DNA from 3 places in the Pseudoalteromonas sp. JC3 genome. Region 3 is predicted to be linked to each of the others. Evidence: predicted binding sites of a transcription regulator. Region 3 holds the regulator's gene; each other region holds the start of a gene.

Region 1 (4,229 bases), 2.0 Mb from region 3:
TGCTGAGAAGATTTTCAATACTATTCATGTTGAAAGAAACAAACTGTTAGACATTAAAGATTTGAAAACGCTAATGGAGTTAAATGGGATTTCTGCTGAAAAGTTTGAGCAGGCTGTAACGAGTATGCCTGTCGTGAGTGCTGAAAATAACATGCTTAAAGCACAAAATAAGTTTTCTGACGCGGGTGCACTAACAGGCGTTCCAACTTTTATCGTAAATGACAAATACAGAATCGAAATGAAAGGTATCAAGAGCCAAGAGCAGCTTGATGAATTGATCGCATATCTATTAAAAAAATAAGGACTGGAGAAAGTTAGTATGTTGAAAGTATTAAAAGGCTTAGCGGTTGCACTAATGCTTCCTCTTCTTGCTCAGGCTGCGCCATTTGAAGAAGGTGTGCATTATGAAGTTATTGCCGAGCGTGGCACGAAAAAGCCTGAGGTAATGGAGTATTTTTCTTTTTATTGTCCAGCCTGTAACGCAATGGAAAATTTAATCGTTGACGTTAAACCAAAGCTGGACGAGGGCGTTAAGTTTAAAAAGAGCCATATAGATTTTGTTGGTCCAAGAGAGCCTGAGATCCAACAGGTGTTGGCACAAGCACTTGCAACTGCTGAAGTGCTGCCACAAAAAGACAAGATAGTTGCAGCCATGTTTAATCATATCCATGGCAAGCGCGCAAAAATCAATGAACTTGCTGATGTAAAAGATATCTTTATTGCACAAGGTGTTGAAGAAGAGAAGTTTGATAAACTTTATGCCAGTTTCTCTGTTCGTACTAAAGCTTCAAAAATGCAACGAATGCAGAAGACACTTTCTGATAAAGGCGCGCTAACAGGGGTACCAATGTTCGTGGTGAACGGTAAATACAAGCTATTACTTCGTGAATCTGGTACGACTAAGCCTGAGCAAATTGCTGCTTTGGTGAATTATTTAGCAAAGAAATAAAATCTAATTTGTATTAGACTAGCCCTGCAATTATTGCGGGGCTTTTTTATGTTTAAAATTTTAGTTTCTAGCTGTTTATTAGGTTATCCGGTGAGGTATGACGCCTCTTCACAAAGCCTTCAAGATAATACCTTGCAGTATTGGCGGCAAAAAAATTGGGTCTTACCGCTGTGCCCCGAAGTATCTGGTGGTTTACCAACACCTCGCCCATCGGCTGAAATAGCAGATGGTAAAGTTTTGAGTAAACAAGGGGATGATTTTACCACCGCGTTTGAACTCGGTGCTAAAAAAGCGCTAGCGGCTTGTCTTCAGCACGATATAAAGTTTGCGTTGTTAAAAGAGTCCAGTCCGTCTTGCGGCAGCAATCTGATTTACGATGGTAGTCATACAGGTAAAAAAATAGTAGGGCAGGGGCTAACGGCGTCTTTATTACAGCAATCCGGTATTCAAGTCTTTAGCGAAACTCAACTGCCAGCACTTATCACAGCGATGGCAGCCAGTCGTTAATCGTTAGAGATCACTTTCTCACTAAGTAAACGCCAGATTCAATATGATGGGTATAAGGGAACTGATCGAAAATTGCCATGCGTGCGATTTTATGTGTTTCACATAACAAGGCTAAATCACGCTCTAATGTGTCTGGATTACATGAGATATAAATAATGTTGTCGTAGTTGCTGACTAAGCGACAGGTTAATTCATCCATACCAGCACGAGGCGGGTCGACAAGAATCGTTTGGCAATCATAGGACTGTAAATCAATACCATCTAATCGAGAAAACTTCTGCCCTTTCATGGCTTGTGTAAACTCTTCACTCGACATGCGAATAATATCTAAGTTATCGACTTTGTTTGCTGCAATATTAAATTGTGCAGACTTTACTGATGATTTAGAGATCTCCGTAGCCAGCACTTTATTGAATGAACCAGCCAACGCAATTGAAAAGTTACCGTTACCACAATAAAGCTCAAGTAGATCGTTGCTTAGCGGTTCACTGATGGACTGCGCCCAAGCTAGCATTTTCTGATTCACTTCCGCATTCGGTTGCGTAAAGCTGTTCTCAACCTGCTGATAAATATACTCTTTACCGTTAACGCTTAGTTTTTCAGTTACATAGTCGTTGCCAAACACAACCTTTTGTTTTCTAGCACGACCGATAAAATCAACTTTATAGGTTTGTTGCAACTCGGCTCTCAATGTCTGCATCGCGGTTTGCCACGCTTCATCTAACTGCTTGTGATAAAGCAAGCTGATCAGTACTTCACCACTCAGTGTCGTGAGGTAGTCGATCTGAAACAGTTTACGACGCAATATTTCGTTGCCTTTCAGCTGATGTATCATCACCTGCATCATTTCATTGACAAGCGGCGCACCAGGATCAAAGCTATCAACACGGATCTTTTCTTTTGTTTGCTGGTCAAACATGATGTGAAACAGATCTTCACCCTCATGCCATACTCTAAATTCACAGCGCTGGCGGTAATGGCGAGTTGCAGATTCATACACTTCAAGTGCAGGTGCATCAAACTGTGCAAATTGTGTTGTGATACGCTCAGCTTTATCTGCTAACTGTTGCTCGTATGCTGAATCATCAATTTTTATTACTGCCATGCTAAAACCATCTATGTTGAATTAAGAGGCGCTATTTTAGGGAGCGTTGCTAATTTGTCCAGTCTAGCATCACTGATGCGTCTGGTTTGCTGTTTTTTTAATCATTATACTTTAGCTTTGCGCAAATATGCCGATAATCTAACTAATATATTGGAGGGCATACCATGAAAATCGGGCAATTAAATCAGTTGCTCAATCCAGCGATGCAGCATAAGCCTGGAAAGAGCAAAGGGATAGGACCAAATATCCAAATTAATTCGGACAGCTATGCGGGGAATAAATCTAAGCTAGCAGCTAAAATTCTTGATGATAAGCTTGCAGAAGCGTTGGGGATTGAGAAGCCGACACAAGATAAAAAAGACAAGCCACTATTTGATTTTGAATCTATTGTCAAAAATGTACTCGATTTTGTTCAGGGTGCAGTGAAGAAAGCCAAAGTCGACGGCAAAAATGATGACGAATTGAAATCCATGCTAGATGGGGCACGTAAGGGCGTGCTGCAGGGTATTGATGAAGCCAGCGAAGAGTTAAAAGGCATGGGCGCTTTCAATTCCGACATCGAAGATGGTATTGAAAAATCACGAGAAGGGATTTTTAAAGGTTTAGATGATTTTGAAAAAGAATTATTTGAAGAAAAGTCGTCAAAGGCATTAGCGATCAGTGCCGCACAGTTTGCGAGTCTTTCTAATCAGGCTGAATATGCATTTACTACAGCTGAAGGGGATGAAGTCGTTATTTCATTCTCCGATGCGTATGCTCAGGGAGCCGCTGCGAGTGTTGCGCAAAAAGGTAATGATTATGGCATGGCATATGGCACTAAGTCCTCTCACGAAGTCAGTTTCTCAATTAAGGTAAATGGTGAGCTGAACGAAGAGGAGCAGCAGGCAATTAACGATATGATGGAAGATATCCGTAATGTCAGTGATTCTTTTTTCGGTGGTGAATACGATGAAGCTTTCGATTTGGCAAAGTCGCTTAGCTTAAACTCAGATCAGATCACTAATTTCACGATGGATTTAAGACAAAGTAAAACATCTGCTGCGATTGCTCAATATCAGCAAGGCAATCCAATGAAAGACTTAGAGAAGGCATTTATGCCACTGAATAAGCAGTTAGCAGATGTGCAAGAGCAAGCTAAGGGACTCAATGCCGATAATGAGTTGCCAAACCTGCTTGCTTGGATGAATGAAGGTCAGTCGAGACTAAATGAATTTTTGGATTATGCTAGTAGCTTTTTTAGTAAACTGAATGAACTAAATAAAGAGCAAGTTGAGCAAAAACAAACAAGCTAAGCCAGTTTATTTTCGCGAGGACTCATGGCAAACTTCATACTTCATTGATTTGAGGTATGAAGTTTGTCGCATATTTTGGTTTTCGATTCGGGGATCGGTGGCACCAGTGTGCTGTCGCACTTAAAGGCATGTTTGCAGGGGGTTTCATTTAGTTATGTTATGGACAACGCTTTTCTCCCATATGGCCTTCAGCCTCAAGAGCTAATCAAATCACGTATCAAGGGACTTATTCGTTGGCAACAGCAATACTTGGGCAATGTTGATCTTATCGTTATTGCATGTAATACCGCTTCAACATACGCGTTGGAAGAAGCCAGAAAACATACCCAGATTCCAATTATAGGTGTTGTTCCTGCTGTTAAGCCTGCTGCGTCTA
Region 2 (4,229 bases), 1.8 Mb from region 3:
GTGGTAATGTCACCAAAGGGGCTGAATGCACCGCCTGCATTGGCTGCTATCACAATATTGATACAGCTTAAATTGATAAACTCTTTGTCACCTTCAGCCACCTTCATCACCACAGCACACATCAGTAAGGCTGTGGTTAGGTTATCTGCAATTGGAGAGATAAAAAAGGATAAAAACCCAGTAATCCAAAAGAGATTCTTATAGCTAAAACCCTTTTGGATCATCCACGCTCGTAGCGCATCAAAAAGGCGGCGTTCCTCTAGTGCGTTGATATAAGTCATCGCAACCAGCAAGAACAACATCAGCTCCGCAAATTCTAACAAATTGTGCCGAAATGCATGCTCGGTAACATCGGGTTGCCCCTGATTGACGTAATACGCCCCAATCATGAGCCAAATGACGCCTGCCGCCACGAGCACTGGCTTTGATTTTCGCATATGGAGTTTTTCTTCGAGCATTACAAGTGCGTATGCTAAAACGAAGACAACAATACAAACCAAGCCGAGTGTCGAGCTGGTAAGATCTAAAGTGCCTTGAGCCGCCAAGGCTGGTGATGGGATCACGGATATGACCCATGCGCAACAGAATAGCAGTAGTCCATTGATTTTCATTTTTTTGCCTATCGATGAGTGCAGAGGGATGGCATTTCAGCCAAACTCACTTTAGCATAGATAAAAAATAATCAGCATTGGACTGAAGTCTAAGGCAGGCTGTTTACAATATTACAAACAGGCCCATACATCAGCAGTAGGTATTTATGCTTCAACTTTCGCAGCAACAACAAATTGAATTACAGCAAAAATTGAGCAACGAAGGCTTTGCACGGATTGAAAATATTCTAGACGATACAAACGCTCAACAACTACATGAGTGCCTCTGTAACCTAGACTACCAACTCGCACTTTTTCATAACGGGGCAGCAAAATCAGTCAAAGACAGTGATATTCTTGCCTTAACACCGCAAGAGCAGCAAGCCTTGCTCGAAGATATACATAGCTATGCATCACGTGGCGTTGGTTTTATGTATGGCCGCCACTCCATAGAATCGACGAGCCCTGAGGCGCTGAAAAAGCTCTACAATAACCTCAATAGTAGCGCTGTACAGTCCTGCTTTTCCGCGATATCTGGACAGAACATTATCCGTACCTCTGCCCAAGCAACACGATTTATTGGTGGTCAGTATTTAACGCGACATAATGATATTGTTGAAGCTGAGGGCCGGGTTTATGCCTATGTACTTAGCCTAAGCAAAAGTTGGCACCCTGACTGGGGCGGGCTACTGCAGTTTTTTGAACGTGATGGCACACCCACTAAAAGTTATGCACCTAAGTTCAATTCACTGGTGGTTTTTGATGTAAGTAAAATTCATTCTGTGACTTACGTCGCGCCATTTACAAAAGCGCCGCGACTTTCTGTGACTGGGTGGTTTAGAACAATAGACACGTAAGCTCAACACGTATCTATTGTTCTAGATGTCTATGTTATTAATATTTTTCGCTTATCTTTTCAATGGTTAAGATCAGCGCAAGGCCTGCAATGGCAAGCGCAATACATGCCAACGTATTCGGGTCTTGACCATACAGCGTACTGTATTGTGCTGGCAAAATATTGGCCTGACTCAATGGCTTTTCTATACCACTGGAATTCACGTAAGTCGTAAGCACTTGTTTCCAAGGCCACAATAAATTAAGCGAGCCAAGTAAAAAGCCAGCTAGTAGCGAAAACGTTACTTGCTGATAGTGCGCCAATAGCCAGCTGAGTAGACGCGAAAACGACATTAACCCCACAATACAACCTAGTAAGAATAGACTCACTAAGCCAAATTCAAGCTGGTTCACCGCACTGAGTACATGGCCATACATACCCAATAACAGTAGAATAAAGCTCCCTGAGATCCCAGGTAAGATCATCGCGCAAATGGCAATAGCACCTGAGATAAAAAACATCCAATGAGATGCTTGTGCTTCAGCTGGTGAAAGGGAAGTAATAGCAAAGGCCACGACAGCACCAACTGCGCAGGCGATAATATTTTGGCCGTTCCAATGAGAGACCTGTTTTGCAACATAAATAAAAGAAGCGACGATAAGACCAAAGAAAAATGACCATACCAGTGTTTGGTGTGCTTCCAATAAATAAGTGATCACCTTCGCCAAAGACGCTGCACTGATGAGCAAACCAGAAAATACCGCCAGTAAAAAGCTACCATCAATGTACTGCCACGTTGCTTTTAGGCCGTCACGACGCAATGTGCTCAAAGCCTGTAAGTTCACACTTTTGATGGCATTTAAAAAACGTGCATAGATACCGGTAATAAAAGCGATAGTACCGCCAGAAACGCCAGGGACAACATCCGCAGCCCCCATTCCGGCCCCTTTTAAAAACATAAAGAGATAGTCTCGTTTGCTATCTTTATACTGCACAAATTTCTCCTTTCATTTCCACTGCCGAGCAGTTTAACTTAAAACGCTAAAAAATAGCGACAGCTAAAGCTTTCACTTAACTGGTCGATAACCAATTATGATATTTTACGCGCTTGTACCATGATCATCAGAACGCTTTTATTACTTGTTACCGCTTTACCCGCGACGACTTTTGCAGCAGAACATATTGACGCAGCACCACTTGGTTCTCTTTATCAGCAAGACGCTAATCGCTTCTACGAGCCATCGCAACTGATGAAACTGGAAAGCGAAAACGAAAGCTTTTATGTATTTCATCAAGAATATATGGCAGCTGCTCGTGAAGGCATCGTGATCTTATTACCAGACATGCAAACTCCACCGCTCAATAACAGCGGCATAAGCTTTCTTGCAAAGCGCTTAAGCGATGATGGCTACGACACCTATACCCTTACTCCGCCGGACCTTTCTTATGCACCGAGTCTGCTAGAGCAAGACATCGCGCTCCCCGATGCTGAAAAACCGGCTCAGCAAACGCTTGCACCCATTTCAGAATCTAATCTCGACGAATATAAAATGGCCCTGATCAGCCGCTTTGAGGTGCTTTACAACACCCTGTCCATGACTCAAACAGAAAAGTTGGTGGTTGTCGCATTTGGTAATAGCGCAGGTTTATTCGGTGAGCACTTAGCTACCCTGCCCAATCTACGTATCGATGCCTTTGCCGTTGTTAGCCCACAACTGCCTAATGCAACGCGGCAAAAGCACTTAGCATCCAACCTTTCTCTGATAAGCCCTGCTTTACTGGATGTTTACTACAGTTTTGACAATCCTATCGTGGTCGACAATACGCCGGACAGAGCGCGCTGGGCGAGAAAAAACAGTAAATTAGATTATCGCCAACGGGAGCTTTTTGGAGAAAAAACCGATCCACTCCAACATCAAAGGCTCAGAAAGGAGTTACTCGGCTTTTTACGCGTCTTATAGCTTTTCAGGTTAGCTCTTTTTTAAATATTCATAGGCAGACTGAATATCTTGGCTTTTACGCTTTGCCACTTCCATCATATGCTTAGGTAATCCCTGAGACACCAATTTGTCAGGGTGATGCTGCGACATCAGTTTGCGGTAAGCTTTTTTGATATCACGTTCATTTGCCTCTTCACTCAATCCCAGTACAGCCAAGGCTTTAGCACGGTTTAAGCCATTATCTTGTGATGCTGGTTGACGGCCGCCCTGTTGCTGGTGTTGATGTTGCGATCTCCCCGACGCCTGTGAGCGGCGAAACTCAAATTCTGCTTGGTAGCGTTTTAGCAGGAATAAAAAGTGTGTTTCTGCAAAGCCTAAATACTTGCTCACCTGTTTAAGTAAGGCCTTCTCCGCATCAGACACATGACCATCACAAAATGCCATTTGAATTTGAATCTCTAAAAACAGCTGCCTCAAGTCATAGCGTCTGGCAAAAGCTTCTTTAAAATCGGTAACCGCTTCTTTTATCGAAAAGTCACTGCTTTTTCCCGCAGTAAACGCATGTTGTGCTTCTTTTCGCTCTTCACCCTGCAAGCCCATTTCGCTCATAAACGCAGACGCAGCTTGAATGTGGATTTCGCTGACTCGACCATTAGACTTCGCAATATGTCCCATCACAGAAAAACAGCTGGAAAAGAACAAGGCTTGGCGCTCATGCAGATCTTCACCTTTCATGAAACCTTGAAAGCCACCGACTTTATCAAAATCCTGACGCAAACTTTTATCAAATAAATGGCCGAGATAAAAACCTAAAATAGCACCTAGCCAACGACCAAATAAAAAGCCGAAAATTGTGCCTAATAA
Region 3 (4,229 bases):
TTGGCAAAACCACAACGGTTGCAAAATTAGCGGCATTAGGCGCACAAAAATACGGTGCAGATAAAGTGGCGCTAATAACCACCGATACCTATAGAATCGGCGCTTACGAGCAACTAGCTACCTATGGTAGAATCATCGGTTGTCCGGTTAAACAAGTTAAAGATGCAAATGAACTTGCAGAAGTGCTTTATCATTTACGCAATAAGCGTCTAGTATTAATAGATACGGCGGGAATGAGTCAAAGAGATTTGCGCTTAACTGAACAGTTAAATACACTTATGCGTAGCGCGAGAGTAGATATTCGTAGCTATTTAGTGTTGAGTGCGACAGCACAGATGAATGTGTTACAAGAAACAGTAAGACACTTCAAAAAAGTAAATTTAAGTGGCTGTATTTTCACAAAACTTGATGAAAGTCTAAGTTTGGGTGAGATAATTAGCATAGCGATTCAAAATCGCTTGCCAATAGGGTATCTTACCAACGGTCAGCGAGTGCCAGAAGACATTCGCGTAGCAAATGCTCAAAAGCTAGTAAAAAAGGCTGAGCAATTGTATTTAAAAAGAATAAAAGCACAGCACTCTCGACGTGTACCTGTAGCGTCAGAGTCAGTAGGAATGTATGATTAACACAGTTTTAGATCAAGCAAGTGGCCTGCGTAGAATGAGTCAAAATAGCAACCAGGGTGTAAAAGTAATAGCCGTGACCGGTGGTAAAGGTGGGGTGGGTAAAACCAATGTCTCGCTCAATACTGCCATCGCTATGGGCCAACAAGGACAGCGAGTTCTCGTTTTAGATGCGGACTTGGGCTTGGCAAACTGTGATGTGATGTTAGGGCTCCGAGTAGAAAAGAACCTTTCACATGTGTTGTCGGGTGAATGTGAACTAGATGAGATTCTCGTAGAAGGTCCCGCTGGTATCAAAATTGTGCCAGCTACTTCGGGTTCTCAAAGCATGGTGGAGTTGACTCCCGCAGAGCATGCTGGACTTATTCGCGCATTTAGCGAGCTTAACACTCAATTTGATGTTTTAATTGTTGATACCGCAGCTGGTATCTCAGATATGGTTCTGAGCTTCTCTCGAGCTGCACAAGATGTGATGGTTGTTGTGTGTGATGAACCGACTTCTATTACGGATGCTTATGCGTTGATCAAAGTTTTAAGCAGAGAGCATGGCGTTTATCGTTTTAAAATAGTTGCCAATATGGTCCGCAGTATGCGTGAAGGGCAAGAATTATTTGCTAAACTTTCAAAAGTTACAGACCGTTTTCTTGATGTAGCATTGGAATTAGTGGCCACAGTACCATTTGACGAAAACATGCGTAAGTCCTCTCGTAGACAAAGAGCAATCGTGGATTTATTTCCGAGCTCTCCAGCAGCAGTTGCAATTAAAGGACTTGCTGCCAAGGCAGTTAAATGGCCAATTCCTCATCAACCTTCCGGTCATCTAGAATTTTTCATTGAACAACTTGTAAACGGGTGATTATGGCTTCTCCGGTCAACAGAGCTGCGGGATATCAAACTTCTGACCATATCCATAAAGTGGTCGAGAGACATGCTCCACTTGTCAAAAAAGTGGCATGTCACCTGATCGCTCGGCTTCCGGCAAGTGTGCAGCTCGACGATCTAATTCAATCAGGTATGATTGGATTGATTGAAGCATCTAAAAATTTCGATGCTACTAAAGGCGCTAGTTTCGAGACCTTTGCGGGGATACGCATCCGAGGTGCAATGCTAGATGAAATCCGTCGCGGAGATTGGGCCCCTCGGTCCGTACATAAAAACAGCAGAATGGTAGCCGAAGCGATATCTGAGCTCGAATCTCTCCTTGGCCGCGAACCAAAAGACACTGAAATCGCTGAAAAACTTGATATATCTTTAGATGAGTACCATCATATTTTACATGATGTAAATGCAAGTAAAGTCATCGGCATTGAGGATCTAGGGGTTGATGAAGATGTGATAACCCCAGCAAACAGCGATTTTGCGCTAGACAAACCGTTTAATAACGTTAAAAATGAACGTTTTAACGAGTCTTTAGTAAATGCTATCAAAGCACTACCCGAAAGGGATGCTCTGGTGTTGTCACTTTACTATAACGACGAAATGAATTTGAAAGAGATTGGTGCCATCCTTGATGTCAGTGAATCTCGAGTAAGCCAAATTCACGGTCAGGCAATGATAAAGCTCAAAGCTAAAATCAATGACTGGATAAATTAGAGTACATAAAATAGTTGGGTTCGAACCTCACTGGAGGAAGTTTTGGATAAGAACATGAAGATTCTCGTGGTTGATGATTTCTCTACTATGAGAAGAATAATCAAAAACCTATTAAGAGATTTAGGCTTTACCAATGTTCAAGAAGCTGATGATGGTAGTACAGCACTTCCGATGCTACAAAATCAGGAGTTTGACTTTGTAGTAACTGATTGGAACATGCCGGGCATGCAAGGTATTGATCTGCTTCGTGCAATACGCGCAGATGAAAAGCTTAAGCACATTCCAGTGTTGATGGTTACCGCAGAAGCGAAAAAAGAACAAATTGTTGCAGCAGCGCAAGCTGGGGTGAACGGATATATTGTTAAACCGTTTACTGCAGGTACGCTCAAGACTAAGCTTGAAAAAGTATTTGAGCGACTAGGCTAAACAGCAAGGGGATATGGCCTATGTCTGTAAATGCTGCGCCGCAAATTACACTTGAACAAGCCAAGCAACTTGTTGAGCTACTAGAGCAAGGTGAACAAGAAAAAGCTGACCAGCTGATTTTAGAAGCTGCTAACAAAGAGCAATCGGAGTTATTTGCAGAAGTTGGAAAGCTAACTCGCCAATTACACGAGTCCTTGAAGAACTTTGAGCTGGATACTCGACTCTCAGATCTCACGACAGAGGCTATACCTGACGCCAAGCAGCGTCTTAATTATGTTATGGAAATGACAGAAAGCGCTGCTAATAAAACGATGGACGCGGTCGAAGAAAGCTTACCTCTTGCGCAGAATCTTGCGGATGAGTTAGCACAAATAAAGCCTACTTGGGATCGGTTGATGAGCAGAGATATTCAACTCGGTGAGTTTAAATCTCTGTGTCATGATCTCGACAGCTTTATGCAGACTTCAAAGACACGTACAGACGAATTACAAGGCTTAATGACTAATGTGCTGATGGCGCAAGACTATCAGGATTTGACTGGGCAGGTCATCCGTCGAGTCATTGAGCTTGTGAGAGAAGTAGAAGATAGTCTCATTCACCTTCTAACTGTGTTTGGTACTTCGGATGAAGCGCCTGCAGTTGCAGAAAATGCGAATGAAAACGAAATAAAAACAACTGAGACTATCAGTGATGAATTGTCTGGACCTGAAGGTCCAATTATTGACGCTGAATCGCGAGATGACGTGGTTTCTGGTCAAGACGAAGTCGATGACTTGCTATCTAGTTTAGGCTTCTAGTTGGAGAGTGTGTATGAGCTTTGAAGTCGATGAAGATATCTTGCAGGACTTTCTTGTTGAAGCAGGCGAAATATTAGAACTGTTATCTGAACAGCTTGTTGAACTAGAAAATAATCCCGAAGATAAAGAACTTCTCAATGCGATTTTCCGTGGCTTCCATACTGTTAAAGGTGGAGCAGGCTTCCTCGGTATGACCGAACTGGTTGATGCCTGTCACGGTGCAGAGAACGTGTTTGATGTACTAAGACAAGGGCAGCGAAAAGTAACGTCAGAATTAATGGATGTTATTTTGCAATCTTTGGATACGATCAACGAAATGTTCGCTTGTATTCAAAACCGAGAGGAACCCGAAGCTGCCGATCCTGTGTTGCTTGAAACCCTCCATAAACTCAGCCAACCTGCATCTGAAGACGAAGTCAGTGAAGTGATTGAGGAACCTGTTTCAGAGCCAGAATCTGTTGTACCAGATTTAAGTGCGGATGATATTCTATTCGATGCGGACGCAGATTCAGGCGATGATAGCGGCTCTAGCATTGATGAGATAACAGAAGAAGAATTTGAAAATCTATTAGATGAGTTACACGGCTCTGGTAATGCGCCTGCTGTCGCACCGGCGGCTAAACCTGAAACGGTGTCAACTGCAGATGACGGCGATATCACCGATGACGAGTTCGATAATCTCTTAGATGAACTCCATGGGGTTGGGAAATTTGGTGGAGCACCAAATGCAGAAGATGCGGCTACTTCTCAAGCCAGTGAGCCTGCGGCTAAAGCAACGTCATCAGGCGCT

Evidence for each region. The regulator FliA, encoded in region 3, starts transcription of late flagellar genes. The targets are predictions, from matches to a motif close to CTAAAGNTNNNNNNNNNNNNGCCGATA.
Region 1: QSH61_RS17170 (DUF5610 domain-containing protein) is a predicted target of FliA. The motif match lies at 2,671-2,697, and genes of this name have one in related genera.
Region 2: QSH61_RS14915 (DUF3530 family protein) is a predicted target of FliA. The motif match lies at 2,484-2,510, and genes of this name have one in related genera.

The regions. Positions count from the first base shown of each region.
Region 1 covers NZ_CP127855.1:3,942,828-3,947,056, reverse strand. Annotated here, with positions in the region: gene QSH61_RS17190 (thiol:disulfide interchange protein DsbA/DsbL) at 1-301, shown strand, start outside; gene QSH61_RS17185 (thiol:disulfide interchange protein DsbA/DsbL) at 320-949, shown strand; gene QSH61_RS17180 (2-thiouracil desulfurase family protein) at 998-1,456, shown strand; gene trmA (tRNA (uridine(54)-C5)-methyltransferase TrmA) at 1,467-2,561, opposite strand; gene QSH61_RS17170 (DUF5610 domain-containing protein) at 2,726-3,853, shown strand; gene murI (glutamate racemase) at 3,917-4,229, shown strand, end outside.
Region 2 covers NZ_CP127855.1:3,441,424-3,445,652, forward strand. Annotated here, with positions in the region: gene nhaD (sodium:proton antiporter NhaD) at 1-611, opposite strand, end outside; gene QSH61_RS14905 (2OG-Fe(II) oxygenase family protein) at 758-1,447, shown strand; gene QSH61_RS14910 (polyprenyl-phosphate transporter) at 1,485-2,420, opposite strand; gene QSH61_RS14915 (DUF3530 family protein) at 2,541-3,386, shown strand; gene djlA (co-chaperone DjlA) at 3,396-4,229, opposite strand, start outside.
Region 3 covers NZ_CP127855.1:1,636,948-1,641,176, forward strand. Annotated here, with positions in the region: gene flhF (flagellar biosynthesis GTPase FlhF) at 1-626, shown strand, start outside; gene QSH61_RS06705 (MinD/ParA family protein) at 619-1,479, shown strand; gene QSH61_RS06710 (RNA polymerase sigma factor FliA) at 1,482-2,216, shown strand; gene cheY (chemotaxis response regulator CheY) at 2,259-2,642, shown strand; gene QSH61_RS06720 (protein phosphatase CheZ) at 2,663-3,439, shown strand; gene QSH61_RS06725 (chemotaxis protein CheA) at 3,453-4,229, shown strand, end outside.